2 regions of the Lysobacter rhizosphaerae genome follow, and region 1 is predicted to be linked to the other one. Evidence: riboswitches for the same ligand, from Rfam matches in the RefSeq annotation. Region 1 holds a riboswitch; the other holds the start of a gene.
What was found. Region 1 has a riboswitch for cyclic di-GMP ahead of ACYVGE_RS00165 (isopeptide-forming domain-containing fimbrial protein). Riboswitches for the same ligand answer to the same signal wherever they lie in the genome.

Region 1 (15,883 bases):
GTGCGCACCAGGCTGTTGTTCAGCGGCGTGAAGAGATTGGAATCATCATTGGGCTGGAGCAGTGCCTTGCCCGTGGTCGCGTTGAACACGTCGCCGCCCCACATCTCGATGTTGCCATCGGGCAGGAGGAGCTGGGCATTGCAGAACAGGTCGACCGCGGTCTGGTTGGGCAGCACCGCATGTGAGTTGCTGCCCAGGCCGAGCTGCGGGTCCCACACGTCGTAGATGAAGTATCCGGTGCGGGCGCCGGTCGCCGAGGTGCCGTAGCTGAGCACGCGACCATCGGGGGTCAGTACCGCGTGGATTCCGACCAGTGGCCAGTTGAAGACTGGGGAAAACGTACCCTTTACCGAATCACCGGATGAGGGCAACGCGCTCAGGGCGCCGATCGGTTGCGTGGTTGCGAACTCGCTGACCGCAGCTTCGTCGCCGCCCACGACACGGTCCTGGTTGGCCCGGGTTTTCAACGCCGCGAGAATGAGGGGGTCGTTGCTCGCCGCGGTGATGGCCGCTGAAAAATCCCGTTCAGGAGCGCGCTCGACGCGCGTGTTCGGATGGATGGCTGCCCACGTGGCCAGCATGGCCAGGACCAGCATTGCTCCAATGATGTAACTGCGACGCACCAGCCGATCACGAAGCACGTTCTCTTCCGCCTTGCCTGCTTTACGTGGAAATGATGTCGTGTCATTCCACGTTATTCGACCCCCTGCTTAGGTACGTAACGTCACTAATGCGTGCTTGCGGACATGCACTTTTTGTCGTGCGAAAGAAGAATTCGAATGCATAATTTATGCCTGTACATCGCATAAACGACGACATTGAGAATTCACGTCGTGCGCATTTCTTCCTTTGTATTGCGGTGTTGCGGCGGCAGCGAGCAGAGCGGTTGGCATGCGAATTGGCGCACGTGTTGGCACGCATGTTGGCCGGCAGGCGCATTAAGCAAAGTCAAGGGAATGTCTCGCAAAGGAAGGCAGTACATCGGTGTTTCGCTTGTCGAACTTGGGGAAACGGCGAAGCCTGTTTTCAGCACTGTGGGTGACCCGGGTTGCCCAAAGCATCTGTTGGCATCTGGTACCTGGGCCCCTCATCCGTGCAACTCGTCCGGCAGGCAGTACTGCCCGATTCGATGGCAGGGCTTCCGGTCGATCACCCCTGTGTTGGATGACACGCTGGGCGTTGCGACCAAAGGCGACGTCGCCCCGCACGGTGCCGGACACCGGACGCCGATCGTTTCGTAGCCGAGCGTCCTCAACCCGATGCCGCCACGTTGGACATGGCACAACCTGTGCCGTGTGCCGTTCTCTTGCTGCTGGATTCGCGCATCGAAGATCTGCATCACACTTCTCCTGAGAGATGCGTTGGCATCTGACAAAATTTCGTCAGTTATTGCCGTGTTGTGTACACGTTCTGCAATGACGATCTCACTGCGCCGGATTTGGCCGCTGATCTAATGCGCCCACTTTCCACCGGCTGAATAGGGACAAGAGCAGGGCAATCGAAAAGGTTGCGCGCTCACGAAGTCGCCGGGGTTGAGGGGAACAAAAAGCTCCACAAAAAGCGGGATCGCCGCAGCCTGCGCCTTGCAGGTTGCAAGGTGATGCGCAGCCGTGGCCAGGGAACTGTGAGGCGGATCGCATGAAGAAGGTTTTTTCGTGGGCAGTCGTACCGCTCCTGCTGATGGGGATCTGCGCGCAGGCGTGGGCGCAGGACGGCTATCGCGAGCAGATGAAGGGCCTGGACGAGCAGGTGCAGGGGGTCAAGTCCGACGTCCTGTCCATCGCCGCCGAGCTCAACCAGCTTGAAGAGAAGCTGCTGTATCCGTCCGACACTCACCTGGCGGTGTTCGTGCAACTCGCCAAGGGCGATACGCTGCGCCTGGATTCCGTGGACGTGCAGGTCGATGAGCAACCTGCAACGCACTACATCTACAGCTTCAAGGAGCTCGAAGCCCTGCAGAAGGGGGGTGTGCAGCGCCTGTATACCGGCAACATCGCCAGCGGGGCGCACCAGATCCAGGTAACGGTGAACGGCAAGCTCGCCAACGGCCAGGAGTACACCCGTAGCGAGACGGCCGCGTTCACCAAGGCGATCAAGCCCACGCTTCTCGGCGTGACCGTGTCCGGCGATTCCGTCAGCGTCGCGAACTGGTAAGACCTGATGCGGCGCGCGTCCACCCTCTCGTTGGGACTTGCACTGGCCGTGCTGCCTGGGATTCGTCCCTGTGCGGCCGCCGATGCGAATCCGGCTGCGGTACAGGACCTGTACTTCGGCGAGGCCTTGTACAACGCCTATCAAGGTCGCTGGTTCGAAGCCTTGCAGCGTCTCGATACCGAGTTGGCGCAGCACAAACGCGTGGACGAAAAGACCCTGGACTCCCTGTATCCGTTGATCGGACAGGCAGAGTTCTCGGTCGGCGACTTCGAACTGAACTACCGCATGCATAGCCGCGCCGGGCGCGCGATCAAGGCGGTGCTGGAAGCGGATGTGCCTGACGAAGTACGCAATGAGGCGGCTTTCCGCCTGGCGCGCATCCACTTCCAGAAGGGCCAGCCGCAGGACGCGATGCAGGCGCTGGAACGAATTCACGGAGACGTGCCCGAGGAAATCCGCGACGAGATCGAGTTCCTGCGCGCCAATACCTACCTTGCCATGGGCCAGCCCGCCGAAGCGGCGGCCGTGTTGAAGCCGTTGCAGGACGCGAAGGGCCTCGCGGGCTTCTCCGAGTACAACTACGGCATCGCGCTGCTGCAGGACGGCAAGACGAACGACGGCCTCCAGCAGTTGGCGAAGGCCGGCGAACCACGACACGACGATCCGAAGGAGGTCGTCGCGATCCGCGACAAGGCCAACATGGTGATCGGGCGTCTGATGCTCGAGTCCAACGACTTCGCCAACGCCCAGCGCTACTTCGATCGCGTCAGCCTCGAGGGGCCGTATTCCAACCAGGCGCTGCTCAGTGCCGGCTGGGCCGATGCCCAGGCTGGAAACTTCCAACGTGCGCTGGTGCCGTGGAAGATTCTTGCCGCGCGCGACTCGACCGACAGCGCCGTGCAGGAAGCGAAGTTGGCCCTGCCTTATGCCTACGGCAAATTGAACCTGCATGGCCGCGCCGCGGTGCTGTACGACGAGGCATTGACCTCCTTCGGTGCGGAGCTGCAGAAGCTGGACGCATCCACTCGGAGCGTGCGCGAGGGCGCTTTCCTCAAGGCGCTGGTGCGGGAGGAAATCCACCAGGACGCGCTGTGGGTGGTGAAACTCCGCGAGTTGCCGGACACGCCCGATACCTTCTACCTGACCGCGCTGATGGCGTCGCACGACTTCCAGACGGCGCTGCAGAATTACCTCGACCTCGATGACCTGCACCGCAAACTGGAATCCTGGCAGTCGAGCTTCGACGCCTTCGATGACCTGATCGCCCAGCGCCGCGATTATTACGAGCCGCTGTTGCCCGGCATCGACAAGCAGTTCCGCGAACTGGATTCGCAATACAAGTTGCGGCTGGAGCAGCGCGACAACCTAGCACGGCGCCTCAACGATCAGCTCACGAAGCCGAGGCCGGAACTGCTCGCCAAGGCCGACGAACGCATCCTGCTGGAACGCATCCGCGCCACGGAGACAGCGCTCGCGCGTCTTCCGCAAGAACAGCGCGGCGAACTCGCGGAGCGCACCGAACGCCTGCGTGGTGTGATCAGCTGGAAGCTCCGCACCGAGTACCCAGATCGCCTGACCGAGGCGTACGAGCACCTGGCGCTGCTGGACACGGACCTTGAAGCCTTGCAGGTCCGCTACCAGTCCTTCGTGCGTGCGCGGCAGGCGAGTGTCCACGCCTATACCGGTTACGACGACGGCATCCTGGACCTGCGCAACCGCGTGCGCGATGCGTTGGAGCGCGTGAATCAATTGCAGAAGCAGCAGGGCTCGCTGATCGAGGCCGTGGCCATCACCGAGCTGACGGCACGCACCGAGCGCCTGAAGGGCTATCAGGTCCAGGCGCGCTATGCCGTTGCGGACAGCTATGACCGCGCCAACCAGGCGCAGGGCGCGACAGCGCCACCGAGCGCACCGGCAGCACCGGCGGCACCTGCCGAGGGGGGCAAATGAGGTTTCGCCTTCGCCACAGCGTGATCGCGGTGCAGCTCGTGCTGCTGGCTGCCTGCGCGCATACCGAGCGCGCCGGCACGCTGGCCTCCTTGCGCCGGATGGAGCCTGACACCACCGATGTGCGTGTCGACCAGGGTCTCGAGAAGGCCATGGTGGGCTATCGCCAATTCCTGCAGGAAACACCGGCCGGCGAGCGTACGCCGGAGGCGATGCGTCGCCTTGCCGACTTGCAGCTGGAAAAGGAGTACGGAGTACGCGGCACCACCGAAATCGTGGTTGACCGCGCTCAGCCGGCTGCAGGTGTCGCAGCGACCGCGCGCACCGCGGATGCGAAGCCCGTGCAGTTGGCCGCGCCCGAAGCGGTCACGAAGATCGCGGCGGCTTCCCATGCCACCGGCAAGGCCACCGCCGGCGCCGCTGCGCCTGCCGACATCGAGCGGCAGGCCGAGCAGCGCGCGGCGACGGGGCAGGACATCGCTACCACGGCCACTTCCGGTGTTGCAGCAACGGAGGCGGGCCCGCTCGAAGCGATCCAGCTGTACGACAAGCTCCTCGCCGAATTCCCCAACTACGCCTACCGCGACCAGGTGCTCTACCAGAAGGCCCGCGCCTACGACGAACTCGGTCGTGTCGACGAGGCGATGGCGGTCATGGAGCAGCTGGTCAAGGGCGACCCCAACTCCGCGCTCGCCGATGAAGTGCAATTCCGTCGCGGCGAGCGGTTCTTCGTTCTGCGCAAGTACCGCGATGCCGAGAACGCCTACCAGAGCGTCGTGGCGAAGGGTCCGGTCTCGGAGTACTTCGAGCTTTCGCTGTTCAAGCTGGGCTGGTCGTTCTACAAGCAGGATGCGTTCGAGGAAGCGCTGCACCGCTACTTCGCGTTGCTCGACAACAAGGTGTCCAAGGGCTTCGATTTCGATGCGAAGCACACGCCAGCCGAAGACAGCCGCGTCGAGGACACCTTCCAGGTCACCGCGCTGTCCTTCTCCAATCTCGGCGGGCCTGAGGTCATCGGCGAGTATTTCGGCGAGTTCGGCCACCGCCCCTATGAGGACCGCGCGTATCGCTACCTGGCCGAGTTCTACCTCTCCAAGCAGCGCTACCAGGATGCCGCCAAGGTCCTGACGGACTTCGTCGGGCTCTACCCGTTCCACGCGTCGTCGCCGGATTTCAGCCTGCGCACCATCGGCATTTACGAGACGGGCGGCTTCCCGCTGCTCGTGGTCGAGGCCAAGCGCGGCTTCGCGGCCAGCTACGGGCTGAAGTCCGAGTACTGGAAGCACCAGTCCATCGGCAAGCGGCCGGATGTAGTGGCTGCGCTCAAGTCCAATCTGATGGACCTGGCGAACTACTACCACGCGCGTTACCAGGATCCGAAACAGGCTGCGGAAAAGGCGCAGAGCTTCACCGAAGCCTCGCGCTGGTACGGCGAATTCCTCGATTCGTTCCACGACGACCCGGCGGCGCCGGGTGCGAACTACCAGTTTGCGGACCTGCTGCGCGAGAACGGCAACTTCCGTTTGGCGGCGGCGCAGTACGAGCGTACTGCCTACGACTATCCGGCTCACGAGAAGGCCGCAGCCGCGGGTTACGCTGCGATCTTCGCGCACCGCGAGAACCTCAAGGTGGTGGCCGCGTCCGAGCAGGAGGAGAGCAGGCGCGCGACCGTGGCCAGCTCGCTGCGTTTTGCCGACACCTTCCCGCAGCATGAGCAGGCACCCACCGTGCTGGTTGCCGCCGCGCAGGACCTGTTCGATCTGAAGGACCATGCCGCCGCGCGCAATGCCGGGCGCAAGCTGCTGGAGAAATTCCCGGCCGCGACGCAGGAGTTGAAGCGCACAGCCTGGACGGTGGTGGCGCATTCGTCGTTCGAGCTGGCGGACTACCCGGTGGCGGAGCAGGCCTACGTGCAGGTCCTGGCAATGACGCCTGCAAGCGACGCGTCGCGGGCCGACCTGGTCGAGAACCTCGCGGCCTCGATCTACAAGCAGGGCGAGGCGGCCAACACCGCCGGCGATTACCGCGCCGCTGCCAACCACTTCCTGCGCATCAAGGATGCGGCGCCGACCTCGAAGATCCGTGCCGGCGCCCAATACGACGCGGGCGCGGCGCTGGTGCGCTTGCAGGACTGGAAGGGTGCCGCCACGGTGCTGGACGAGTTCCGTCGCGACAACCCCACGCACGCGCTGGTGAAGGAAGCGACGCAGCAGATCGCCAATGCCTTGCGCCAGGCCGGCGATCTGGCGAGCGCGGCGGGCGAATACGAGCGCGTCGCCGACGGCGCCACCGATCCGAAGCTGCGCGCCGAGGCCCTGCTGACGGCCGGCCAGTTGCACGAAGACGCGAAGGACTTCGATCGTGCGCTCGCGGTTTACACCCGCTACGTCGGCGAGTTCCCGAATCCGGTCGAGGATGCGGTGGAAACACGCAACCGCATGGCGGAGATCCACAAGACGCGCGGCGACGACGCCCGCTACCGCGCCGAACTGCAGAAGATCGTGCAGGCGGATGCCAGCGCGGGCACCGGGCGCAGCAATCGCACGCGCACGCTCGCCGGTCGCGCCGCATTGGTGCTGACCGAACCGCTGTACGCCGGCTTCGCGGCGATCGAGCTCAAGCAGCCGTTCGAGAAGAGCATGGCCGCCAAACAGAAGGCCATGTCGGCGGCCATCAAGGGCTTCAACGCCCTGGTGCCTTACGAGACTCCCGATGTCACCGCCGCCGCCACGTTCTACATGGCCGAGGTGTACGCCGGTTTCAGCCAGTCGCTCAACCAGTCCGAACGACCGGCCGGCCTCAAGGGCGCGGAACTGCAGGACTACAACGACCAGCTGGACGAGATGGCATTCCCCTTCGAGGAGAAGGCCATCGACCTGCACAAGAAGAACCTCGAGCTGATGCAGGCCGGCGTCCACGCTCCGTGGATCGAGAAGAGCCTGACGCGCCTGGCGCAATTGTCTCCGGCCCGCTATGCGCGCACCGAAGTGAGCAGCGGTTTCGTCGCTTCGCCGGAAAAATACGAATACATCCAGCCGGCCCCGCCGCCCCCCACCGAAACCAAGCCCACCCAGTCAGTTGAAGCCAGCGACGTCGGAAGCGCTGCCGCGCCCGCCGCTCCAGCCGGCAATGGAGATGCCGATGCGCATTGATCCGACGTACCGGCGCGCAGCCCGCCATGCCGCGCGCCTGGCCGCGATATCGCTGGTCTATTTTGCTGCCACGGCCATGGCGGCACGCAAGGAAGGCCCCGGCGTGCACGCCACCGCCACCGGCTTCACCATCGTGGAGTCGGCCAAGGTCGATGGCGCGACGCGGGCGGACTACGCGCGCGCGGCCGGCCTGCTTGCGCAGGAGCGCTACGCAGAGGGCATCGCCTTGATGCAGGCGGTCGTGGCGAAGCAGCCCAAACTCACCGCCGCGCACATTGACCTTGGCATCGCCTACGCGAAAACCGACGAGCTGGACAAGGCCGAAGCGAGCCTGAAACAGGCGGTCGAACTGCAACCGCAGCATCCGGTCGCCTGGAACGAGCTGGGTCTGGTGCAGCGCCGCCTCGGCAAGTTGAGTGACGCGCGCACTTCCTACGAGAAATCGCTCGCCGCCGCGCCGGGTTTCCATTTCGCGAGGCTCAACCTCGCCGTGCTCTGCGACATGTACCTCGCGGACCCGTCCTGCGCACTGGAGAACTACCTCATCTACCAGCAGGTCGTGCCTGGCGACAAGCAGGTGGCGGGCTGGATCGCCAACGCCCGTTCGCGGGTCGAAAAGGGAGCGAAGTGATGCTGCGCGCGACTCTGTGCATGTGCCTGTTGCTGCCAATGGCGGCGTTCGCCGCCGAACCGGCGCCGCAGGATGCGAAGGCCGAAGCCAAACCCGCCAAACCCGCCAAGCCCGGCGCAACGAAACAGTCGGGCAAGGCGAGCGACAGCATGGTGCTGTCCGGCATGTCCATCGTCGGCAACGACGAGGCGCCGAAGGAACTCGTCATCGTGCCGTGGAAGAGCTCGCAGCTGGGCGATGCGCCCGGAATCTCGCGCCTTCTCGACGATGCCACGCAGCCTGTCGACAAAGACGTGTTCATGCGCGAGCTCGCGTACTACGGGCTCAAGTCCGCCGAACCGGGCGACAAGTGAGCTAGCGCTTCAACAACCTTTTCTACCGATCTTCAACGACTCCAGTGAGGGCAGTGCCATGGGTTTGATTCAATCAGTAGCGCATTTCTTCGAGGCCGGCGGCAAGATGATGTTGCCGATCCTGCTCGTCGGCCTGGTGGGCCTGGCGATCGCGATCGAACGCTTTGTCACCATCGCCCGCGCGCAGGCGCAGACCAAGCGCATGTGGGCGCAGGTTGAGCCATCGCTCGGCGAAGGCGACTTCGACAAGGCCCGCAAGATCGTCGATGAAGACAAGGACAACACGCCGCTTGGGCGCCTGCTCGGCGCCGGCCTGGCCATGCAGGGCGCGGTGCGCCGCCGCGACGATGTCGAGAAGGCGATGCAGGAAGGCATCATGGAAATCGTGCCGCGCCTTGAAAAGCGCACGCATTACCTCGGCACCTTCGCGAACCTCGCGACCCTGGTCGGCCTGCTCGGCACCGTCTCCGGCCTCATCAGCGCGTTCAGCGCGGTGGCGATGGCCAACCCGGCGGAGAAGGCCAACATGCTGTCGGCCAGCATCTCCGAAGCGATGAACTGCACGGCGTTCGGCCTCGGCACCGCGGTTCCGCTGCTGTTCCTGCACGCGTTCCTGACGTCACGGACCCAGCACCTGGTCGAGAGCCTGGAAATGGCCGCGATCAAGTACCTGAACGTCCTGACGCTGCGCACCAATCGCATCGCGCAGCAGGGCCCCGTCCAGAACATCCGGGCCGCCTGAAGGCAGGAACAGGAGAGACGACGCCATGGCCCTGATGCCCCGCCGCAAGCCACCGGCCAAACCGGTCGAGCTGATGCTCGTGCCGATGATCGACATCTTCACCGTGATGGTCACGTTCCTGCTGATGACGGCGGTGTTCTCGCGCATTTCGATCATCCAGCTCGACCTGCCGAGTGCGTCCTCCGCCGCGCCCACCGAACCGGCCTTCCGTCTCGAAGTGATGGTGCGCAAGGAAGGGCTGGAGCTGACCAACGGTCGCGACACGATCGCCGTGTTGCCCGTGGAGAACGGGGTTTATCCGCTCGAGAAGTTGTCGCTCCTCGCCGCCGACCTCAAGGGCCAGCACGTGGAAGTCGACACGGCTTCGGTGCTGATGGCCCCGGACGTGGCCTACGACCATCTGGTGCAGGTGATGGACGCGGTCCGCAGCACGGACCTCGCAACCGCCAACAGCCATGGCTTCACCGGCACGCCCGATGAGCGCGGCCGCATTTCAATGTTCCCGAAGGTCGCCGTGGGAGACGCACCATGAGGATGTCGCTGAACCCGTTTCGTGGCGCACGCAGGAAGCACGAGGATGTCGAGCTCAACCTGATCCCCATGATCGACATCATGTCGGTGATGGTGGCGTTCCTGCTGATCTACTCGACCGAAGTAGAGGTGGTCCAGAACGCCAAGGGCGTGGAGGTTCCTATCTCCACCGCCGAGGCCAAGCCCGCCGAGACCGTGGTGGTGACGATCACCCAGGACATGCTGCTCGTGCAGGGCGAAGTGATCGCCACGATGGACCAGGTCCGCGATCCGAAGACCGCGCTGATCGAGCCGCTGCGCGAGTACCTGTCGCGCCCATTGACCACCAGGAGCGGCGCCGCGCAACAGGCCGCGCTCGCCCACCGCGAAATCACCGTGCTGGCCGACAAGAGCCTGCCTTACGAGGTGATCCGCAAGGTGATGACGACCTGCACGGCGGCCGCCTACGACAAGTTGTCGCTCGCCGTGCTCGAGAAGGGCGGCAGCAGCGCCCCGGCCGGCGGTTGAGTCAGAACAAGTGACCGATACCAAGACCATGGAACTCGAAACCATCCAGGATGCCGCGGCCCAGAGCCCGCTCGACGAACGGATCGCGCACGCACGTGCGCGACTCGCCGAACTTGCGTGCGACCTCGCCGCGGTCGATGACGAGCTCGAATCCTTCGCCGGGGTGCGCTCCCAGCATCAGGTGCTGGAGCAGGCGTGCCGTGCGCTGGAGGAGCTGGACCAGGCTGGCGCTGCGGCCCTGTTCTGGGAAGGGCTCTCCGCGCAGGACGAATGGCCCGGGCACATCGCGCGTGCGCGTCGCCGTACCGAGTCCGTGCGCGCTCGCATCGCCGATATCGATGCGCGTCGCTGCGGCCTGGTGGAGCGGATCGGCGAGGAGAACGAGCAGCTCTACCTGCTCGAGGACGAAGCCTTCGAGTACCAGGAAGAGCTCGATCGCCTGCGCAACGAATGGATCGTCGAGCGCGAGCTGCAGACGGAGCGTGCGCGCCCGCACCTCATGCTGTGGACGCGTGGCGAAGAGGACCGGCGTTCGCGCAAGGGCCTGGCTATCGCGCTGTGCGTCTGGCTGGTGATGGTGATCGTGTTCCCCTTCATCCACGTTCCGCAGAAGATCGTCCCCGCGGCCGAGAAATTGCCGGAACGCGTGGTCACCGTGATCCCCGAGACCAAGAAGCTGGAGGAGGCCCCGCCGCCGCCGCCGGAACTCACCAAGCCGGTGGTGAAAAAGGTCGAGCCCAAGCCGATGAGGCCGACCGCGAAGGTCGAACCGCAGCCCGTTCCGAAGCAGCCGCAGGCGTCGAAGCCGCAGGGCATCCTGGCGTTCAAGGACAGCCTGGCAGCGGTGGACGACCTGCCTGCCGTGGCCGAGCTCGGCAAGTCCGCGAAGCTCAGTGCCGACACCGGCGCGGCGCGTCCGGAACGCGCCATGCTGGCCAGCAATGCGCCGGGAAGCAGTGGTGGCATCAACCTGTCCTCGCAGAGCCGCAGCTTCGGCAGTGGCGGTGGCGAGCGCGGAGCCATCAAGGGCGCGGCGCTGACCAGGGCCTCGAGTGGAATCAACGCGATCGCGTCCGCGGACAACAACAAGTCGGTTGGTGCCAGCGGCAAGGGAGGACGTTCCGGCGAGGAGATCCAGATCGTCTTCGACCGCTACAAGGCTGCGCTGTACCGGCTGTACCAGCGCGAGCTTCGTCGTGATTCCACGTTGCAGGGCAAGGTCATCCTGCGCCTGACCATCCAGCCGGACGGCAGTGTTTCGATGGTCCAGGTGCAGTCGTCGGAAATGGATGCGCCGGACCTGACCTCCGGCATCGTGGAGCGCGTCAAGGGCTTCAACTTCGGCGCGAAGGACGTGCCTGCGGTAACGATCGTGTACCCGATGAATTTCCTGCCGTCTGGTTGAGACGACGCGTCGAAACGCGCGTTTCAAAGCAAAAAAACGCAATACGACAAAGGCAAAACCACCGAAAGGTGGCGACGCAAAGTCACCGGCCTGTCGGGCGCGCAAAGCGCCCCATGGCAGCGGGACCGCCGGAACCTGCGCCCGAAGCGCAGGCATTCCCTTGGTCCGTCGGTGGCTTGCGTCGCACGCGAACGGAGTGAGGGTGTATGGATCTGGGGCTCGCACGCAAAGCAGGAACAGGCAAGAGCTGGATTCGCATCCAGCTGTGCGCCTTGTTGGTGCTGCTCGGCACGACGTTTGGCGCATATGCGGCGGACTGCGTTGCCGATTACGGCGGCGTGATCGACGGCAACGTGGTCAACCCCGCCCCCAGCCAGTTGACCATCGACGGCAACTGCGTCATCCGGAACTTCCAGCAGCCGAACCCGCTCAATACCAACATCAGTTTCTATACGTCGCCAGGTCAGAACGACGACCGGTGGCTGGTGGTGTTCGACAACGTCGACTTCACCATGGGCAACATCGCGTGCGACGCCGTGCACCAGCACCACATCTGGTTCGTCAACGGCTCGCTGCAGCGTGTGCGGCCGAACTGCCAGAACTTCCTGGTCCCGGTGGAGTCGATCAACAAATCCGCGCCGTCGTACGCGGCCGTGGGCGTGCCGTTCACCTACCGGCTACTGATTCCCGTCCTGATCGATCCGTCCAGCGGCACGGTGGTGCTCAACGGTGCCTCACAGAACGATCTGCACGGCATCACCTTGTACGACAACATCGGCTTTGATCCGGTCACCGTGTACCTCAACGGGCTGGATGACGGCGACCCAAGCACGCCGCCGGCGCAGCTGCCCACCGTGATTCCCGGCACGGGCGTCGACATGAGCCTGGTCGGCACGCCCAGCGTGCGCTGGTGCACGGACCTGTCCTGCACGACGCTGGGCGCGCCCATCAATCCGAACATCGTCGCCAATGCGAATGGCCTGATCGAATTCCACTTCCCGCCGGGCTTCATCCTGCCCAAGGGCGGGCGGCTGGCGATCGACATCACCACCGTGCTCAACGACAACCCGAGTGTCAATGTCCTCGGGAAGTCCTTCGTAAACACGGCCATCTGGCAGTTCGGTCGCCTCATCGACAGCACGTTCTATACCCCGCTGCCCGGCGAGAACGGCATCTCCAATCCGACGCAGATCGCCGGGCCGAACCTGGTCGTCAACAAGACCGGTAGCGCGGCGCTCGGTAGTGGCGGACTGAACCTCGGCCAATGGGGCGACTTCACCGTCGACGCGGTGAACACGGGCCAGTTCGACGCATGGAATGTCACGCTGCTCGACCGCCTGCCCGACGGCCCGAACGGCGGCATGTGCGACATGACGCCGCAGATCACGAGTGTCCAGCTCGGCGGCACGGCGTTGACCGAAGGCGTGCATTACACGCGCTCCTATACCGCGGCGCCCACCTGCGAGCTGAGCCTGAAGTTCCTCGACGCCGCGGGCCCGATCGCCCCCGGGCAGCACCTGGTGGTGCAGTACCGCACCAAGCTGGACGCCAACAGCCAGAACGGCGTCACCCTCACCAACGTCGCCGGTGCGACGAGCTGGTTCAACGACCGCAGCAGCAATCCCGCGCGCGTCGAGGTGACCCGCACGCTCACCAACGGCACGGTCGGCATCGACGACCACGAGGACGCGCACTCGCTCGCGGTCCTGCTGTCGGGCTACTTCTACGAGAAGACGGTGCGCGACCTCACCAGCGGCGACGATCCGGCGAGGACCGCCACGCCCGGTGACGTGCTGCATTACACCCTGCGCCTGCAGGCGACGAAGTCCGGGTTTACCGACGCCCTCTTCCGCGACCAGCTGCCGCCGGACTTCGTGCCCGGCTCGCTGGTGTTCACCTCGGTGCCGGCCGGTACGGTCAACAACAGCAATCCGGCCACGGGCCTGATCGATATCCGCGGCATCGACGTGGCGGCGGGCAATGAAGCGCGCGTCGAATTCAACGTGACGCTGCTCCCGACGCTGGCCAACCGCCACTTGGTCGTGAACCAGGCGCAGTTGCTCAGCAGCACAGGGACGTTCCTGGCGGACAGCGACGACCCGACCGTCAACGGCCAGGCGGATCCCGATCCTGCGGTGGACGACGAAGATCCCACCGTGGTGCGCATCGGCGCGCCGCCGGTCCCGCCCACCAAGGCGCTGCTGTCGCCGGCCAACGGCGAAGCCACCATTGGCGAGGAGCTGGTCTATCGCATCGCCGTGCCCGGCCAGGCGCGTAATTCGCCGATGTACGACGTGCAGGTCACGGACGTGCTCAGCGCCGATCTCGAGTACGTCAGCGCGACCGTATCCGTGGGCGGTGTCGTCAATGGCGCGGGCGTGGTGAATTCGAGCACCGCCTCGCAGCTGGACATCGCGATCGACCAGATTCCGACGGGCCAGCAGGCCTTCGTCGACGTGCGCGTGCGGGTGCGCAACGTGCTCGGCGCGCAGGAAGGCGTCGACGTCAGCAATACGGCTTCGGTCACCTACGCGGAAAGCGACAGTGGTCCGCGCGAACCCGCGCTCACGACCAATGCCGTGGTCTTCAACATCGTCGAACCGACGGTGAGGATCGCCAAGGTCGCCGATCGCGCCATCGCGGCCGTCAACGACGTCATCCGTTACACCGTCACGCTGACGGCGGCGAGTGGCGTTGATGCCTCTGGCGCATTCGATGTGTCGCTCACCGATACGCTCGGCGCGGGCCTGCAGTACGCCGGCAATCCGACGGTCACCGGCACCGGCAACACGATCGGTGCTCCCGTCGTCACCGGCACTGGCAGTGCCGCCGCACCGCAGACGCTGGTGTGGAGTCTGGCCGACGGCAATGCCGACATCGACATCGCCGAGGGCGCGTCGATCCAGGTTTCCTACGACGTGCGCGTGCTGAACTCCGTGCTCGCCGACCAGGACCTGATCAATACCGCCGTGGCGCGTTGGACCGGTATCGACGGTGCAACGGTCGTGGAACGTACGGGCGCCGATGGCCCCGGACAACTCAATGACTACGTGACGTCCCCGGCCTCGAGCACGGTGACCACGCCTGGTGCGCGTCCGTCCAAGGTCGTCACGTCCCCGGCATCGGGCCTGGCGACGATTGGCGAAGACGTCGTCTACACCATCACGGTGCCCAGTGCGCCGAGCAGCAGCGCGCTGTTCGATGTCGCCGTCGCCGATACGCTGGACGCGAACCTCGAATTTGTCGGGGCGACCGTGACCGGCGTAGCGGGCGCCAACACCGGCGGCAGTACGCCGACGCAGATGAGCGTCGTCATTCCGCAGATCCCCGCGGGCCAGCAGGCGACCATCGAGTTGCGCACCCGCGTGCGCAACCTCCTGTCCGCCCAGCAGGGCGTGCAGGTCAACAACACCGTTTCCTATACCTACGCGACCAGCCCGGGCGGCACCGCGAAGGCACCGCTGCTCAGCGCCCCCGCGACGTTCACGATCGTCGAACCGACCCTGAGCGTGACCGAGACCGGCGACAAGACCACCGCCGGCGGTGGTGATGTCGTGCGCTACACCGTGACCCTGGCGGCGGCCGGCGATGCGAATGCGTCGGACGCCTTCGACCTGCATCTGGTCGATACCCTTGCGGTAGGCCTCCAGTACGCCGGCAATCCGATCGTTACCGGTACCGGCAACACCCTGGGCGCGCCGGTGATCACGGGCAACGGCACGGCGGGCAATCCGTACGTGCTCAGCTGGAGCACGGCCGCCGGCAACGCCGACATCAACGTGGCGAAGGGCACGTCCGTGCAGGTCAGCTACGACGTGCGCGTGGCGAACAATATTGCCGCCCTGACGTCCCTGGCCAACAGCGTGGTCGTGGACTGGACCGGCCTCGATGGCAACAGCACCTTCGAGCGCCACGGCGCCGGTTGCCCGAACTGGACGGCGCCCAACGACTATTGCATCGGGCCGGCATCGTACGCGGTGCTCACCGATCCGCCGCGACTCGACTTCACCAAGACCGTGGTCAGCCCCATGCCCGCGCATCCGGGCGACGTGGTGCGGTACCGCGTGCAACTGAGCAACCTCAGCGACGTCAGCGCCGCCGGCATCTCGCTGGTCGACGAACTCGATGCGCTCAACAATCCGGCGAAGTTCGTGCCGGGCACGCTGGCGCTGGTCGGCGCGCTGCCGGCGGGCGCGGTGAACAACACCAATGCCAATGGCGGTGCGAAGGGCACCGGCTTGATCGACATCGGCAATCTCACGCTGGGCGCAGTGGGGTCGGGTTCGGAAACCGTGACCGTCGAATACACCGTGCAACTCGTGCCGGTGATCGCCAACGGCAGCGTCGTGCTCAACCAGGCCCGCGCGCAGTTCGGCACCCTGCTGCTGCAGCTCAGCGACGACCCGAGCGTCAACGGTCCGGCCAACCCGGACGTCTCCGGCGACGAGGATCCGACCCGCC
Region 2 (15,883 bases), on a different contig from region 1:
TGAACCAGATGGGCCCGAACCCGTGGCCGCTGTCGTTCTCCTACGGCCGTGCCATGCAGGCCGCCGCGCTCAAGCTGTGGTCGCAGGACCTGGTCGGCAACTTCGCCAAGGCGCAGCAGACCGTGTACGCGCGCGCCAAGGACAATGGCCTGGCGGCGCTGGGCCAGTGGCAGAAGGCGGCGTAAGCCTTTCGCCCCGCGCGATGCGAAAACGCCGGCCTCGTGCCGGCGTTTTTGTTTTGAGGCGCCTTGATCACACGCCGCGACTTCGCGGCGCTGGCGCCGCCTGCAGCCAGCGGTGCGCGATCTTGTGCATCAGCACTCCAGTGCGTTCAGGTAATGCCTTTCCATGCGGGCATCGAAGCAGCACAGCACGATCCGTTGCGGTCGGGCATCCCGCGCCAGCCACGCGCGGATCGCCGCCACCGCCACTTGTGCTGCCTGTGCGGGTGGGTAGCCGAATACGCCGCAGCTGATGGCGGGAAAGGCGATGGATTCGACGAGATGACGTTCCGCGAGCAGCAGCGACTGCCGATAGCAGCTCGCCAGTAGCAAGGCCTCGTCGGCGCCACCGCCGTGCCACACCGGGCCGACGGTATGGATGACGTGGCGGGCGGGCAGGTCGTGGCCGCCGGTGATGCGGGCTTCGCCGGTGGGACAGCGCACATACGGACGAACGAAGGGAATATCGCGACATTCCCGCGCCAGCCCGGGACCGGCCGCGCGGTGGATCGCGCCGTCGACCCCGCCGCCGCCGGCCAGGGCCTGGTTGGCGGCGTTGACGATGGCGTCCACGCGCAAGCGCGTAATGTCGCCCTGGATGACTTCGATCGCCATGGCCGGCGGGAGCCTGCTGAATGCGTCGATTTTGCCGCATCGGGGGGCAACCATCGGGCCATACGTGGGCTCGGGTCCGGCCCGTAGAATCGGCCCCTCCGTTCGCCGCCCCCCTTCTCCATGCCCGCCTTCCTGTCCTCACGCCCGTATCGCGCCCTGGTTGTGCTCGGCCTGGTCAGCCTGGTTGTCGCCTGCGGCAAGAAGGGCGGGGCGGAAGGCGACAAGGGCGGCCAGCCGCCGGCGACCGTGACGACCGCGCAGGTGCAGCCGGTGCGCTGGAGCGATGAGCTCAAGGCGCTGGGCACGGCCAATGCGCGCGAATCGGTGACGATCACCGCCAGCGTCAGCCAGACCATCGCCAGCGTCGAGTTCGACAGCGGCCAGTACGTGAAGAAGGGCCAGCCGCTGGTCACCCTGGTGCAGGGGCAGCAGGCGGCCAACGTCGACCAGGCACAGGCGCAGCTGCGCAACGCCGAGCAGCTCTACGAACGCAGCCGCAAGCTTGCCGACCAGCAGCTGATCGCGCGCTCCGACCTGGACACGCAACGTTCCGCGCTGGAAGCCGCGCGTGCGCAGGTGGCGACGCAGCGCGCCACCGTTGCCGACCGGGTGATCCGCGCGCCGTTCTCCGGCGTGCTGGGGTTGCGCCTGGTCAGCGCCGGGTCGCTGGTCACGCTGGGCACGCCGATCACCACGCTCGACGATGTCTCCCTGATCAAGCTCGACTTCACCTTCCCCGAATCAGCGCTGTCGCAGCTCGCCCTCGGCCAGCGCGTCAATGCGCGCAGCGAGGCATGGCCGGGCGAAACCTTCGTCGGCAGAGTGGCCTCGATCGATTCGCGCGTGGATCCGGTCTCGCGCGCGATCACCGTGCGTGCGGAAATCCCCAACGCCGATGGCCGGCTGCGGCCTGGCATGCTGCTCGACGTCGGCGTCGAGCGCGCCACGCGCGACACCCTCGCGATCCCCGAACTCGCCCTGCAGCAGAACGGCACGGTGGCCAGCGTGTTCCGCGTCGAGCCGGGCAATCAGGTCAAGGAAGTACCGGTGAAGATCGGCTCGCGCCGGTTCGGCGAGGTCGAGGTGGTCTCCGGCCTCAAGCCCGGCGATCGGATCGTGGTCGAAGGCACGGTAAAGCTGCGCGACGGATCGAAGATCAAGGACGTCGGCGCAAAGGCGACCACGGACCAGGACGGCGCGCGATCGGGCGACGGCGCGGACGGCGCCAGGCCCGCGAAGGAAGGCTGAGCCATGCTGCTCTCCGACGTCTCGATCAAGCGTCCCGTCTTCGCGACAGTGATGTCGCTGATCCTGATCGTGCTCGGCGTGGTGTCGTTCACGCGGCTGCCGCTGCGCGAACTGCCCGACGTCGATCCGCCGGTGGTGTCGGTGACCACCACCTACACCGGTGCGTCGGCGGCGGTGGTGGAGAGCCGCATCACCCAGGTGCTGGAAGACGCGATCAGCGGCATCGAGGGCGTGGACCTGATCACCGCCGCCAGCCGCAACGGCCGCTCCGACATCACCATCGAGTTCACGCTGACGCGTGACATCGAGGGCGCCGCCAACGACGTGCGCGACGCGATCAGCCGCGTCAGCAACCGCCTGCCCGAAGACGTCGATCCGCCGCAGGTCGCCAAGCAGGACAGCGACTCCGCGCCGATCATGTTCCTCAACCTCAGCGAACCGAAGCTGAGTGCGCAGGAGCTGACCGACTACGCCGAACGCAACCTGGTCGACCAGTTCTCCGCGATCGACGGCGTGTCCTCGGTGAACGTCGGCGGCGGCCAGCGCTACGCAATGCGCGTGTGGCTGGACGCGAAGGCACTGAGCGCGCGCGGACTGACCCCCGACGACATCGGCACCGCGTTGCGCCGCGAGAACATCGAGTTGCCCGGTGGCAGCATCGAGTCGCAGACGCGCGAGTTCTCGCTGCGGGTCATGCGCGGCTACGAGACGCAGGAGAGCTTCGCCGGCCTCGTGGTCGGCAAGGGCAGAGACGGTCACGTCATCACGCTGGGCGAGGTGGCGAAGGTCGAGCTGGCCACCGAAGAGCGCCGCGCCTACTACCATGGCAACGGCGTGCCCCAGATCGGCCTGGGCATCGTCGCGACGTCCACGGCGAATTCGCTGGAGGTCGCGCAGAAGGTCCGCGCGCTGGTGGACCAGGTGTCGAAGACCTTGCCCAAAGGCATGCAGCTGTCGGTGCCCTATGACACCACCGTGTTCACCGAAGCAGCCGTGCACGAGGTCTACAAGACCCTGGCCGAGGCGATCGTGCTGGTGCTGCTGGTGGTGTTCGTGTTCCTGGGCAGCGCGCGCGCGGCTTTGATTCCGGCGGTGACCGTGCCGGTGTGCATCACCGCCGCGTTCATGGCGCTGTACGCCTGCGGCTTCTCGATCAACCAGCTCACCCTGCTGTCGCTGGTGCTGTCGATCGGCCTGGTGGTGGACGATGCCATCGTCGTGCTGGAGAACTGCCAGCGCCGCACCGACCTCGGCGAACCGCCGCTGCTCGCCGCGACGCGCGGCACGCGCCAGGTCGCTTTCGCGGTGATCGCCACCACGGTGGTACTGATCGCGGTGTTCCTGCCGATCGCCTTCATGGAGGGCAATACCGGCCGCCTGTTCCGCGAGCTGGCGGTCGCGGTCGCCGGTGCGGTCGCCATTTCGGGCTTCGTCGCGCTGACGCTGACGCCGATGATGTGCTCGATCCTGCTGCGCCCGCATACCCACGGCATCGCCGGTAAAAGCCGTGGCTTCAACAACTGGGTGAACGGGCGCCTCGACAAGCTTACGAGCTGGTATCGCGCCCTCGTCGGCAAAGTGGTCGGCCGCGGCTGGCTGCTGGCCGCGGCGATGGTGACGACCTTCGTCGCCAGCGGCCTGCTGTTCAAGCTGGTGCCGTCGGAACTGGCGCCGGCCGAGGATCGAGGCGACTTCAACGTCTCTGTCACCGGACCGGAAGGCGCAGGCTACGACTACATGGTCCGGCAGATGGCCGGAATCGAGAAGCGGCTGCTCGAATACACAGGCGGCGGCAAACCGGTGTCGCGCGTGATCACGCGCGTGCCGGGCGGCTTCGGCGGCCAGAGCAGTGGATTCAATACCGGTCGCGCGACTGTGTTCCTGGAGCCGTGGGACGACCGCGAGGCGACCACGCAGGACGTGATGGACGACGTGCGCAAGGCGATGTCCGGGATCCCCGGAGTACGCATCACCACCGAGGTCCGGCAGGGCTTGGTGCGCGGTTTCGGTCGTCCGGTGCAGTTCGTCCTGCGCGGCCCGACCTACGAGACCGTGGCTCAGTGGCGCAACCGCATGCTGCTGCGGATGGAGGAAAACCCGCGCCTGCTCAACGTCGACTCCGACTACAAGGAAACCCTGCCGCAGATCCGCGTCGACATCGACAAGGCGCGCGCCGCCGACCTTGGCGTGCCGGTGCAGGCGATCGGCAACGCGCTGCAGACCATGCTCGGCTCGCTGCGCGCGGGCACCTATGAGAAGGACGGCGAGGAGTACTACGTCATCATGCAGGCGCCGCTGGAGAGCCGCCGCGACCCGACCGACATCACCGGTCTGTACGTGCGCTCCACCACCACCGGCAAGCTGATACCGCTGTCGAACCTGGTGAAGCTGAGCGAGAACGCCGAGGCGGGCACGTTGAGCCGCTTCAACCGCATGCGCGCGATCACCCTGAGCGCTGGCCTGGCGCCGGGATACACCGTCGGCGAGGCGCTGGAGTACCTGCGCGGCATCGCCGCCGAGGAGCTGCCGCCGGAGGCGCAGGTCGACTACAAGGGCGAATCGCGCGAGTTCATGAAGTCGAGCGGCGCGATCTTCTTCACCTTCGCCATGGCGTTGTTGGTCGTGTTCCTGGTGCTGGCGGCGCAGTTCGAAAGCTTCCTGCATCCGCTGGTGATCATGCTCACCGTGCCGCTGGCGATGCTCGGTGCGCTGCTCGGCCTGACGATCTGGGGCGTCAGCCTGAATCTCTACAGCCAGATCGGCATCGTCATGCTGGTCGGCCTGGCGGCGAAGAACGGCATCCTGATCGTCGAGTTCGCCAACCAGTTGCGCGACGAGGGCCGATCCGTGCGCGAGGCGATCGTCGAAGCGGCGACCGTGCGCCTGCGGCCGATCCTGATGACCTCGGTGGCGATGATCTGTGGTGCGATCCCGCTGATGCTTTCCAGTGGCGCCGGCGCCGCCAGCCGGGCCAGCATCGGCGTGGTGATCGTGTTCGGCGTGGCGTTCTCCACGCTGCTGTCGCTGCTGGTGGTTCCAGCGTTCTATGCGCTGCTCGCGCCGTACACCAGATCGCCGGACGCGGTGGCACACGAGCTGCAGAAGCTGGAAGACGCGACGCCGCAGGCCGGCGGCCACGCCTGAGGCGAGGGCCGGCGGCGGCGCCGCCGGCAAAACCGCGCGTCCCTCCGCCCTGAGGGGTAAGCTTTCGCCATGTCCGATCATCGATCACGTCCGCCGCGCAGGCCCGAAACCGGCGCCGGCCCCTGGAAGTCCGCGCCGTCGCCACCCGCGCGGGAGCGCACGCCGCAACAACACGACGATTCCCGTCCTCGCCCGCCGCGCGGACCTGAAGCGGCGCGCCCGCGTCCGCCGCGCGCGTTCGAGGAGCAGCGTCCGCGCGCGCCTCACCCGCGCGACGTGCCGCATGCGGGCTCGCGCGCCCCGCGTCGCGATGAGCCCTGGGGTGACGCGGCGCCAGACGACGGCGCCCAGCATCCCTCGCGTGCACGCCGCGACGTCGAACTGCGCCTGTATGGCCTCAACGCGGTGCACGCGGTGTTCGCCCGCCGTCCGCAGGCGATCCGCAAGCTGTACCTGATCGAGGCGCGCATTCCGGCGCTGCAGCCGCTGTTGAAGTGGTGCGTCGCCAACCGCGTCGGCTACCGCGTGGTGGAAGAAGAGGACCTCGATCGCCTCGCCGCCAGCACCCACCACGAAGGTGTGGTCGCCGACGTCCTGCGCGAGGAGCTGCACTCGCTGTCGAACTGGCTGCGCGACCTGCCCGAAGGGCCGCAGTGCGCCTTGTGGCTGGACGGCGTCGGCAATCCGCACAACTTCGGCGCCATCCTGCGTTCGGCCGCGCATTTCGGCATCGGCGCGATCCTGCTGCCCAAGCACTCGCCGCTCGCGCTGTCGGGCGCCGCGGCGCGCGTGGCCGAGGGCGGTGCGGAAGTGGTGCCGATGGTGCGGCTGGGCCGCCAGGACAATGCGCTTGCGCAGTTGCGTAGCGCCGGCTTCGTGTTGGCCGCGACGGTGGTGAAGGGCGGCAGCGACGTGTTCGATGTCTCGTTGCCGCAGCGCGCGGTATTCGTACTCGGCAGCGAAGGCGAGGGCATGGATCGCGAACTCGCCGCGGCCTGCGACCTGCGCGTGTCGATTCCCGGCACCGGCGCGGTGGAAAGCCTCAACGTCGCGGCGGCTACCGCCGTGCTGCTGGCGGCCTGGCGCGCGCGTCTGTAGCAGCAGCGCAGATGCAAAAAAGCCCGGGAAATCCCGGGCTTTTTTACTTTGCGCCGCGGGTCATTCCTGCGGCGGCGTGACCTTCTTCGCTTCGCTGCCGAAATCGCCGTCGGCGTTCGCCGCGAGGTAGGCGAACACTGCGTACGCCGCGACGTTCTGCGCCAGCGCCTTGGGATCGATCTTGTCGAGCGTGTCGTCCGGCGTGTGGTGGTAGTCGAAATAGTCGGTGCCGTCCTGTCGCAGCGACGCCCATGCCACGCCCTGCGTTGCGGACGGACCGACGTCCGGGCCCGGGCCGCCTTCGTCCGGCGTATGCGCGATGCCCAGCGGAGCCAGCACGTCGGCGATCTGCTTCACCGCGCCCTGCGCGTACTCCGGCGCGCCGCTACGGAAAGCGTAGACGCGACCGGCGCCGAAATCGCTTTCCGCCGCGATCTGGTGCTTGGCGATGTCGCCGATGTGTTTGGCCGCGTAGGCCTTGCCGCCGTACAGGCCCTGCTCCTCGTTCGCGAAGGCGACGACGCGGATGGTGCGCGCCGGGCGCTGCTTCATCTCGCCGATCAGGGCGCCCGCTGCCATGGTCAGGCCGACGCCCGCGCCATCGTCGATGGCGCCGGTGCCCGGATCCCAGGAATCCAGGTGTCCGCCGATCAGCACGACCTCACCCGGCTTGCTGCGGCCGCGGATCTCGCCGACCACGTTGTACGACGTGGCCTCGCCATCCCAGCCGCAATCCAGCGCGACGCGCACGCGCACCGGGCCGAGCGCGAGCAGGCGTGTGAGCTGTTCGGCATCGGGCGTCGCCAATGCCGCGGCGGGAATTGGCGTCAGGCCTTCGTCGAAGCGGGTGATGCCGGTGTGCGGATTGCGATGCGAATCGGTGCCTGCCGAACGCATCAGGTAGGCCGCGGCACCGGCGCGCACCGCCGCGGACGGGCCGCGACCGCGCACCTTGCTGCCCATGCCATAGCCGGCGCCATCGCGTGCGCGTTCCATGTGGTGGTCGATGAAGGCGATCTTGCCGGCGAGCGAACCCGCGGGCGCGGCTTCCAGCGAGGCGAGGTCGGCGAAGCGCACCACTTCGGCTTCCACGGTGCCGCCCGGGCTGCCGCCGAGCGCGATCAGCGACAGCGGCTGCGCGTGGTCGCCGATGATCGCGGCGTGCTCGCTACGGCGCTCCCACTTGGGGAAATGCACTTCTTCCAGCCAGACCTTGTCGTAGCCCAGTGCCTTGAACTTCGCCTGCGCCCACTGCACGGCGTGCGCATCGGCCTCGCTGCCAGCCAGGCGCGGGCCGACCTCGGTGGTCAGCGATTCGGTGATCTCGTAGCCCAGGTTGCTGGCCAGCGCCTGCTCGCGCAGTTGCGTGGCGGCCGCAATCGCCTTGGCGGGAATGACGGTGGCGCGCGGTCCGGCGTGGAGCGTGCCGGCAACAAGCAGGGAGGAAGCGAGGAACCACGGCACAGCGCGCATCACGACTCCTGGTGCGATAGGAAGGGGCGGAAAAAAGACGAAGCCGCGAGCTTAACCGCCGGCGGCTTCGATACGCTGTGCTCCACGTCAACGCAGGCGTGACAGTTTTTGGCGGCAGCCACGAGCACGGCTCGTGGCTGCGGATGACCTTCAGCGCTTGAGCGAATCGCGGATTTCGCGCAGGAGCAGGACGTCTTCCGGCGTGGCAGCCGGGGCGGCTTCGGCCGGCTTGCGCAGGCGGTTGTAGGCCTTCAGGACCATGAAGATGACGAAGGCGACGATCACGAAGTCGATGACCGTCTGCAGGAACATGCCGTACTTGATCGCGACTTCCGCGGCCACCTGTTTGCCGGTGGCGTCGAGTTGCGCCGGGGTGATCACGTGCTTCCAGTCGGCGACGCTCACGCCGCCGGTGGCCATGCTGATGACCGGCATCACGATGCCGTCGACCATCGCGGTGACGATCTTGCCGAACGCCGCGCCGATGACCACGCCGACCGCGAGGTCGACCACGTTGCCGCGCGCGACGAATTCCTTGAATTCCGCAATCAGACCCATCTTGACCCTCCCGGAATGGATGGCACCAGGTGCCGCGCCCGACTATACCCAAGCGCACCAGGAAGGATGTGGTGCCTAGGCGAGGATGTGGCCCTGCAGCACCACGGCCGCCTGCTGGCGGGCGTCGTCCAGCCGCGCCTCGAACACGTCGCCCGGCTGCAACGGTCCGACCCCGGCGGGCGTACCCATGAAGACGAGGTCGCCGGCGCGCAGGTCGTACAGCTTCGACAACTCGTGGAGGATGTCTGCGACGTTCCAGATCAGGTCGCTGAGCGAACCGTGCTGACGCAGTTCGCCGTTGATGCGCAGGGCGAGCGTATGGCCTTCGAGCGCGCCGAGGTCCGCAGCGGGAACGATCGCGCTGATCGGCGCGGCGTGCTCGAAGGACTTGCTGGTGTCCCATGGCAGGCTCTTGGCCTTGGCCGCGGCCTGCAGGTCGCGACGGGTGAGGTCCAGTCCGACCGCGTAGCCGTACACCAGCGCCATTGCATCCTCGACAGCGACGACGCCTGGACGCGCATCCTGGCCCAGCGCAGCGACGAGTTCGACTTCGTGGTGCAACTCGCGCGTGCCGCGCGGATACCTCACCGCACCGTCGGTGACGATGGCATCGGCGGGTTTGAGGAAGAAGGTGGGATTGCCGCGCTCGGCGGCCGAGGCGGGCGCCGTCGCGCCCATTTCGCGGGCATGGTCGGCGAAGTTGCGGCCGACGCAGTAGATGCGGTGGACGGGGAAGCTGCTGCCTGCGTCGATGCCGGTGCCACGCACCGGAACGCGGGGCTGCGGCGCTGCGGCGACGACGTCGCGCACGGTCAGCGTGGCAGCGAGGCGGGATCGACGACGCGGAATTCGCCGTCGAGCACGCGCGCATCGCGCGTAGCCAGGGCCGGCTTGCCGCGCTGCTTCCACAGCTTGAACAGCAGGCCGGTGGCGATCATGGCCGCACCGACGAACAGGCCGAACATCACCAGCACCGCCAGCAACGCCACGCCGACGATGCCGAGAACCACCCGCAGCACGCGGTGGCGCGGCTTGCGCGGTGCCGAAAACGCATTACGCATGCGCACGTTGAACTGGTCGAAGCGGAAGGCGTGGGCAAACATTCGTCGGACATCCCCGGTGGTGACACAATCCCGGTCGCGGGGACCGGGCGCGCAGTATCGACCGGGCGTCCCGACCGAGTGTGAGAACTCCGTTAAACAATGAGACCGTGGACACACCCAGCCCTTCGACGCGCGTGGCGCTGATCACACTTGACGGCATTGCCGATGGCGGCTTTGCCGAAACCGAGGCCGTGATCGCAGGCGATGCCGAATCCCTGATCCTTTATCGCCAGGGCGAGGCGGTACGCGCGTGGCTCAACATCTGCCCCCATGCGGGGCGTCGCCTCGACTGGGCGCCGGGGCAGTTCCTCAAAAGCAAGGAAGGCCTGCTGGTGTGCGCGGCACACGGCGCGAGTTTCGAACTGGTGCAGGGCGAATGCGTCGGCGGTCCCTGCCGTGGCGAAGCCCTGCGCGTGGTGCCGGTGGAAGTGCGCGACGGCCAGGTGTGGCTGGCGCCATAGCGACGGCGCGGATCAGCGGAACAGCAGTTCCACCATCAACACGATCACGCCGGTGTACAGCAGCGAGAGCGGCGCGCCGATGCGCCACAGCTCTTTGCCGGTGTAGCCCGCGGGTCCCATGATCATCGAGATCACCGGATTCGATGCCGTCATGAAATTGTTCGACGCCGACAGCGCCACGATCAGGGCGAACGCCGTGGGATTCCCTTCCGCGGCCAGCGCGAGGTTGATCGCCAGCGGCACGACAACGATCGTCGCGCCGACATGGCTGATCACCAGCGAGAACGCGGTGGTCAACAGGCCCACGACCAGTTCGAGCAGCCATACCGGCGTGCCGCGCGGCAACTGTTCGAGCGAATGTCCCGCCACCCACGCCGCGGCGCCGCTGGAATCCATGGCCCAGCCCAGCGGGATCAGGCAGGCCATCAGGAACACGGTGCGCCAGTTGATCGCCGCGTAGGCCTCGTCGATGTGCAGCACGCCCGCGATCAGCATGCCGGCGACGCCGGTCATCAGCGCGATCGACACCGGCAGGCGCGAGGACAGCGCCAGCAGCATCGACACGGTGAAGATCGCCAGCGCGATCTTGAGCTTGTGCGGGCGTTGTTCGCCCTTGGGATAGTCGGTGACGACGACCAGGTCCTTGCTCTCGGACGCTTCGGCGAGGTCGGTCCAGATGCTGTGCAGCACCAGCATGTCGCCACTGCGCAGGGTGATGCTGCGCAGGTCTTCGCGCAGGACCTGCTTGTCGCGGTTCACCGCCAGCAGGCTGAGGCCGAGGTTCTTGCGCAGGCCGAGGTCGCCGGCCTTCATGCCCAGGAACTTCGATGTGGGTGGCAACACCGCTTCGGAAATGCCGGCGCGGCTGGGATTGAACAGGTCGGCGAAGTTGCGCAGGCGCGTGCTGAGGCGCAGGAAATGGTTCTGCGCGAAATCGGAAATGCCCTGCTTGTCGCCCATCGCGCCGAGCACGCTGCCGACCCAGATGCGGGCATCGGCGGGCGGGGCGAGGCGGGACTCGTCGCCGGTCTTGAGCGCCAGCAGCAACGGTGCGCCGCGGATGGCTTCGGCTTCGCCGACCGACATGCCCACCAGCGGGCTGTCGGCGCTGACCGTCAGCTCGTACACGTCGCCCTCGATGCCGTAGGTCTTGGCGAAGTAGCTCTGCGTGCGCGCAGGCGTGGCGCCGCCGCCGGTTTCTTCCTTCTCGCGCAGGCGCTTGTCGCCGAAGAAATGGAAGTAGGCCAGCGAGGTCGCCAGCAACGCCACGCCGATCGGCAACGGCGCGAACATCTTCAACGGCTCGATGGTCGCCGCGCCCGAAGGCAGGTTGGCATTGGCGGCGACCAGCAGGTCGTTGAGCAGCATCAGGGGCGAGTTGCCGACCATCGTCAGTGCGCCACCCATGACGATGGCCGCGGCGATCGGCAGCAGCAGGCGCGGCAGCGACACGCCCGTGCGCGAGGACAAGCGCGAGGCGACGGGCATGTACAGCGCCATCACCGACGGGTTCTGCATGAAGGACGAATTCAGGCCGGCGACGGCCGTGGTGAACAGCAGCAGGCGCTGCTCGATGCCGTTGGCACGCCGCAGCAGCCAGGCGGCCAGGCGGTTCAATGCGCCGGTCCGATCCAGGCCGGCACCGAGGATCATCGTCGCGACGATGCTGATGACGGCATTACCGGAGAAGCCGTTGAACAGCAGTTCGGGTTCGACCAGGCCGGACAGGCCGAGCAGCACCAGCACGACCAGCGCGACCACGTCCGCGCGGATCCGTTCGAACAGGAACATCACCATCGTGAACCCCACCAGCCCGAGGACGAGCTTCATGTCGGTGGTGAGCGGGAGGGCGGTGTCCATTCGTCAGGCTGGTCGCTTGAGACTTCTCGTTCGTGAGCGGAGTTTCGATCCGCCGCATTGCTTAGTAGTTCCCAAGGCCATGACGCGCTGCGTTCCTTTTGGGGAAAACAGTGGCCAGGCCGGTCTACGGCTTGTCGTACAGCAGGTCCCACACCCCGTGGCCGAGCTTCTGGCCGCGGGTTTCGAAATGCGTCTGCGGCCGCCACTCCGGTCGCGGCACGCAGCCGCGCTCCCCAGCGCGATTGACGATGCCCGGTGTTGCATCGAGCACGTCCCACATCTGCTCGGCATAGTCGTGCCAATCGGTGGCGAGGTGCAAGCGGCCCCCGGGGGCGATTTTGCCGACGATCAGCTTCGCGAAATCGGGCTGCACCAGGCGCCGCTTGTTGTGGCGCTTCTTGTGCCATGGATCCGGGAAGTAGATGCGGACCTCATCGAGCGAGGCGTCGGCGATCTCATGGGTCAGCACTTCGACCGCGTCGTGGTGGTACAGGCGGACATGGTCGCTGCTGTCCTCCGCGAGTGCGTTGAGCAGGCGGCCCACGCCGGGCGCATGCACTTCGATGCCGATGTAGTTGCGGTCCGGGTCGTGCCGGGCGGCGTAGCGCAGGGCCTCGCCATTGCCGAAGCCGATCTCGACCACGCGTTTCGCGCTGCGGCCGAACGCCGTGTCGAAATCACGCGGCACGCCCGCATAGTCCAGGCCGAAACGCGGCCACAGCTCGTCGAACGCGCGTTGCTGCGCCGGCGTGAAGCGTCCCTGGCGCAGCACGAAGCTGCGGACCTTGCGATGGCCTTCCTCGATGGTGAAGGGCTTGGGCGGGGCCTTGCGGGCGTCCTGCTCAGACATCAGCCGATCAGCCCGTCCAACGGCGACGATGCGCTCGCGTAGCGCTTGCGCGGGATACGCCCGGCCTTGAACGCCGCGCGTCCGGCTTCGACGGCGAGCCGCATCGCATGCGCCATCAGCACCGGATCCCTGGCGCCGGCGATGGCGGTGTTCATCAGCACGCCATCGCAGCCGAGTTCCATCGCGATCGACGCGTCCGATGCCGTACCCACGCCAGCGTCGACGATGATCGGCACCTTCGCGTTTTCGATGATCTCGATCAGGTTGTAGCGGTTCTGCACGCCCAGGCCCGAACCGATCGGCGCGGCCAGCGGCATCACCGCGACGCAGCCGATCTCCTCCAGGCGCCGGCACAGGATCGGGTCGTCGCTGGTGTAGACCATGACGTCGAAGCCGTCCTTCACCAGCGTTTCGGCGGCGGCCAGCGTCTGCACCACGTCGGGGTACAGCGTCTTCTGGTCGCCCAGCACTTCGAGCTTCACCAGGGTGTGGCCGTCGAGCAGTTCGCGGGCGAGGCGGCAGGTACGCACCGCGTCGTCGGCGGTGTAGCAGCCGGCGGTGTTGGGCAGGATGGTGAAGCGGTCCGGCGGCAGCACGTCGAGCAGGTTGGGCTCGCCGGGGTTCTGGCCGATGTTGGTCCGGCGGATGGCCACGGTGATGATCTGCGCGCCGGCGGCATCGCTGGCGCGGCGGGTCTCGTCGAGGTCCTTGAACTTGCCCGTGCCGGTGAGCAGCCGGGAGGAATAAGCCTTGCCGGCGATGATCAATGGATCCGCGGGCGGCGTGAACAGGGCGGGAAGCGTCATCCCGGGATTTTAGCAGTGGTGCTTTGGCAACGGCGCTGGTGATGCCGCTGCGCCGACTGAGCGCGCCGGGCGCTCCGCTCCGCCTACCGTTCGTCGATTGGAGCAGGGATCTGCAGCGAGAGTGGCCGTTCCGACTGCGCGGACGCGTTGGGTTCATGCAGCAGGATGCATCGGGCCCGGCACGGCGAGCGTTCCCCTGCGTCTCCCCCCGGCGAAGAGGTCCCTGCTACGCGCGGTTTACACCGTCGGTATGTACAAGAGCACACCCGGTGCGAGCCGGGGCCGCAAAGCCGAGGATCCGGGCGACTCCCTCCGCCCCGATGGCCGGGTTCCCACTACCGCGGTGTTCACCGCGCGTCTTGACTGGCCCGACTGGCTCTCTCCCCAGCCGGGTTTTTTGTTTCCGGGGTACGCATCGCCGCGACGCCGGTTCAGCCGCCGCCCAGGGCGTGCACGATCTCGATGCGGTCGCCCTCGTGCAGCGCGCGTTCGCCGTGGCGGCTGCGCGGCACGATCTCGCCGTTCACCTCGACCGCGACACGGCGCTCACCGAGTCCTTCGGCCTGCAGCAGCTCGAGCACGGTAATGGGATTGGCGAGGGCGCGTTGCTCGCCGTTCAAAACGATGTCCATGCGGGCATTGTCGCGGCACTCGCGGGCCGGGGCCAGTGTTGTGCGCCATGCCGCAGTGCCCCTTGTGGAGCGCGTCACGGCATGGTTCGATGCGTGCGCCATGCGTGGGCGTATTGCGCCCCGCCAGAAGCCAACCATAAGAAAGTCCACTCTGGGGAGAGAACCGATGAAGAAGCCCGTCCGCCGATTGCTTGCCGCCGCCCTGGCGCTGGCCACGGCTCCAGCGTTTGCAGGAACCTTTTCCAATACGATCTTTTTCGGCGACAGCCTGACCGATTCGGGTTTCTACCGGAACTTCCTCATCCAGCCGTCGCCGCTGGCGCCGCCCAATCCGTCCAACGCCCTGGTCGGCCGCTTCACCACCAATCCTGGCCTGGTGTGGTCCGAGTACCTGGCCAACTACTACGGCACCAACGCGGCACCGGCATGGTCGCTGACCAACACCGGCACGCGCATCCCGGGCACCGGCAGCAATTACGCCGCTGGCGGCGCCACCGTCGTGCCGGGTCCGGGTTTTCCGCCCAGCCCGCCGACAAGCTTCGCCCCCTCGCTGACCACCCAGGTCAATGCCTACCTCGGCGGCGGTGCGGCTGATCCGAATGCGCTGTACACGGTCTGGGGCGGCGCCAACGATCTGTTCTTCACCCTCAACGGCGCCACCACGCCGGCACAGTTCCTCGGTTCGGCGGCGGCACAGGTCGGGCTGGTCGGTGCCTTGGAGAATGCTGGCGCGCGCTATGTCCTCGTGCCGACCATGCCCGACGTCGGCCTGACGCCGTTCGGCCTGTCGCAGGGTGCGGCTGGCTCGGCCGGCATCACCGCACTGGTGAACGGCTACAACCAGACCCTGTTCGGTGGCCTCGCCCAGCAGAACCTGCGCGTGATTCCGCTGGACACCTACCACCTGCTGCACGAAATCAGTGCCGATCCCGGCGCTTACGGTTTCAACAGCGCGACCATCCCCGCCTGCGCCGGTACCTCGCTGACCTGCGTGAGCACCGGCAGCGGCCGTGCCTTCGCCGACGGCGTGCATCCCAGTACCGAAGCCCACCAGATCATCGCGGAGTACGCAGTATCGATCCTCGAGGCCCCGCGCCAGATGGCGCTGCTGCCGAATTCGGCGTCGATGGTGGGCCGCTCGCGCGCCGAACGCGTCGCCGCGCACACCGGCAAGCCGGCCGCGGACGGCATGAAGTGGTGGAGCGACCTGCGCGGCGACTTCCAGCGCTATGACGACGGCGACATCTATGACGGCGCCGGCCCGACGCTGAGCTTCGGCGTCGACTGGAGCAGCGGTGACCTCGTCTACGGCGCGTTCGCCGGCTACGGCCGCCAGTCAGAGGACTTCGGCCACAACGGCGGCAGCTTCGACCAGACCGACCTGAGCCTGGGCGGCTTCATCGGCTGGTACGCCGACAACGGCGCCTGGGCGAATGGCCAGCTGAGTTGGAGCCAGGTCGACTTCGACATCGATCGCAAAGTCACGCTCGGCCAGTCCGTGCGCAAGCACAGCAGTTCGGCCGACGGTGACAACCTCACCGCCGGCGTCAGCGCGGGCTGGGACTTCGGCGATGGCGCGCTGCGCCATGGCCCGGTGCTGAGCCTGCTGGCGCAGCGCATCGAGATCGACGGGTTCAAGGAGAACCACGCCGACCAGTCCACCTCGCTCGCCTATCCGGACCAGAATTTCGATTCGCTGATCGGCAGCGTCGGCTGGCAGGCGACCTACGCCATCAGCGAGCAATTCCAGCCGTATGCGCGCCTGACCGTGGACCGCGAGTTCGAGGACGCGGACGCGGAGGCCCAGGCACAGC

Region 2: another riboswitch for cyclic di-GMP. It lies ahead of ACYVGE_RS09715 (autotransporter domain-containing protein); the one in region 1 lies ahead of ACYVGE_RS00165 (isopeptide-forming domain-containing fimbrial protein).

What each region holds. Positions count from the first base shown of each region.
Region 1 covers NZ_BAAGXO010000001.1:22,457-38,339, forward strand. The annotation lists gene ACYVGE_RS00110 (galactose oxidase-like domain-containing protein) at 1-641, opposite strand, end outside; gene ACYVGE_RS00115 (hypothetical protein) at 1,088-1,339, opposite strand; gene ACYVGE_RS00120 (hypothetical protein) at 1,639-2,154, shown strand; gene ACYVGE_RS00125 (tetratricopeptide repeat protein) at 2,161-4,104, shown strand; gene ACYVGE_RS00130 (tetratricopeptide repeat protein) at 4,101-7,253, shown strand; gene ACYVGE_RS00135 (tetratricopeptide repeat protein) at 7,243-7,884, shown strand; gene ACYVGE_RS00140 (hypothetical protein) at 7,884-8,237, shown strand; gene ACYVGE_RS00145 (MotA/TolQ/ExbB proton channel family protein) at 8,296-8,979, shown strand; gene ACYVGE_RS00150 (ExbD/TolR family protein) at 9,005-9,511, shown strand; gene ACYVGE_RS00155 (ExbD/TolR family protein) at 9,508-10,017, shown strand; gene ACYVGE_RS00160 (AgmX/PglI C-terminal domain-containing protein) at 10,028-11,422, shown strand; cyclic di-GMP riboswitch class I at 11,464-11,555, shown strand; gene ACYVGE_RS00165 (isopeptide-forming domain-containing fimbrial protein) at 11,629-15,883, shown strand, end outside.
Region 2 covers NZ_BAAGXO010000007.1:120,530-136,412, reverse strand. The annotation lists gene ACYVGE_RS09785 (class I fructose-bisphosphate aldolase) at 1-185, shown strand, start outside; gene ACYVGE_RS09780 (O-acetyl-ADP-ribose deacetylase) at 315-836, opposite strand; gene ACYVGE_RS09775 (efflux RND transporter periplasmic adaptor subunit) at 957-2,084, shown strand; gene ACYVGE_RS09770 (efflux RND transporter permease subunit) at 2,088-5,228, shown strand; gene ACYVGE_RS09765 (TrmH family RNA methyltransferase) at 5,298-6,326, shown strand; gene ACYVGE_RS09760 (M28 family peptidase) at 6,387-7,799, opposite strand; gene mscL (large-conductance mechanosensitive channel protein MscL) at 7,950-8,357, opposite strand; gene ACYVGE_RS09750 (fumarylacetoacetate hydrolase family protein) at 8,433-9,173, opposite strand; gene ACYVGE_RS09745 (hypothetical protein) at 9,170-9,460, opposite strand; gene ACYVGE_RS09740 (Rieske (2Fe-2S) protein) at 9,568-9,921, shown strand; gene ACYVGE_RS09735 (SLC13 family permease) at 9,934-11,781, opposite strand; gene trmB (tRNA (guanosine(46)-N7)-methyltransferase TrmB) at 11,906-12,631, opposite strand; gene ACYVGE_RS09725 (thiazole synthase) at 12,631-13,437, opposite strand; cyclic di-GMP riboswitch class I at 13,687-13,774, shown strand; gene thiS (sulfur carrier protein ThiS) at 13,869-14,069, opposite strand; gene ACYVGE_RS09715 (autotransporter domain-containing protein) at 14,236-15,883, shown strand, end outside.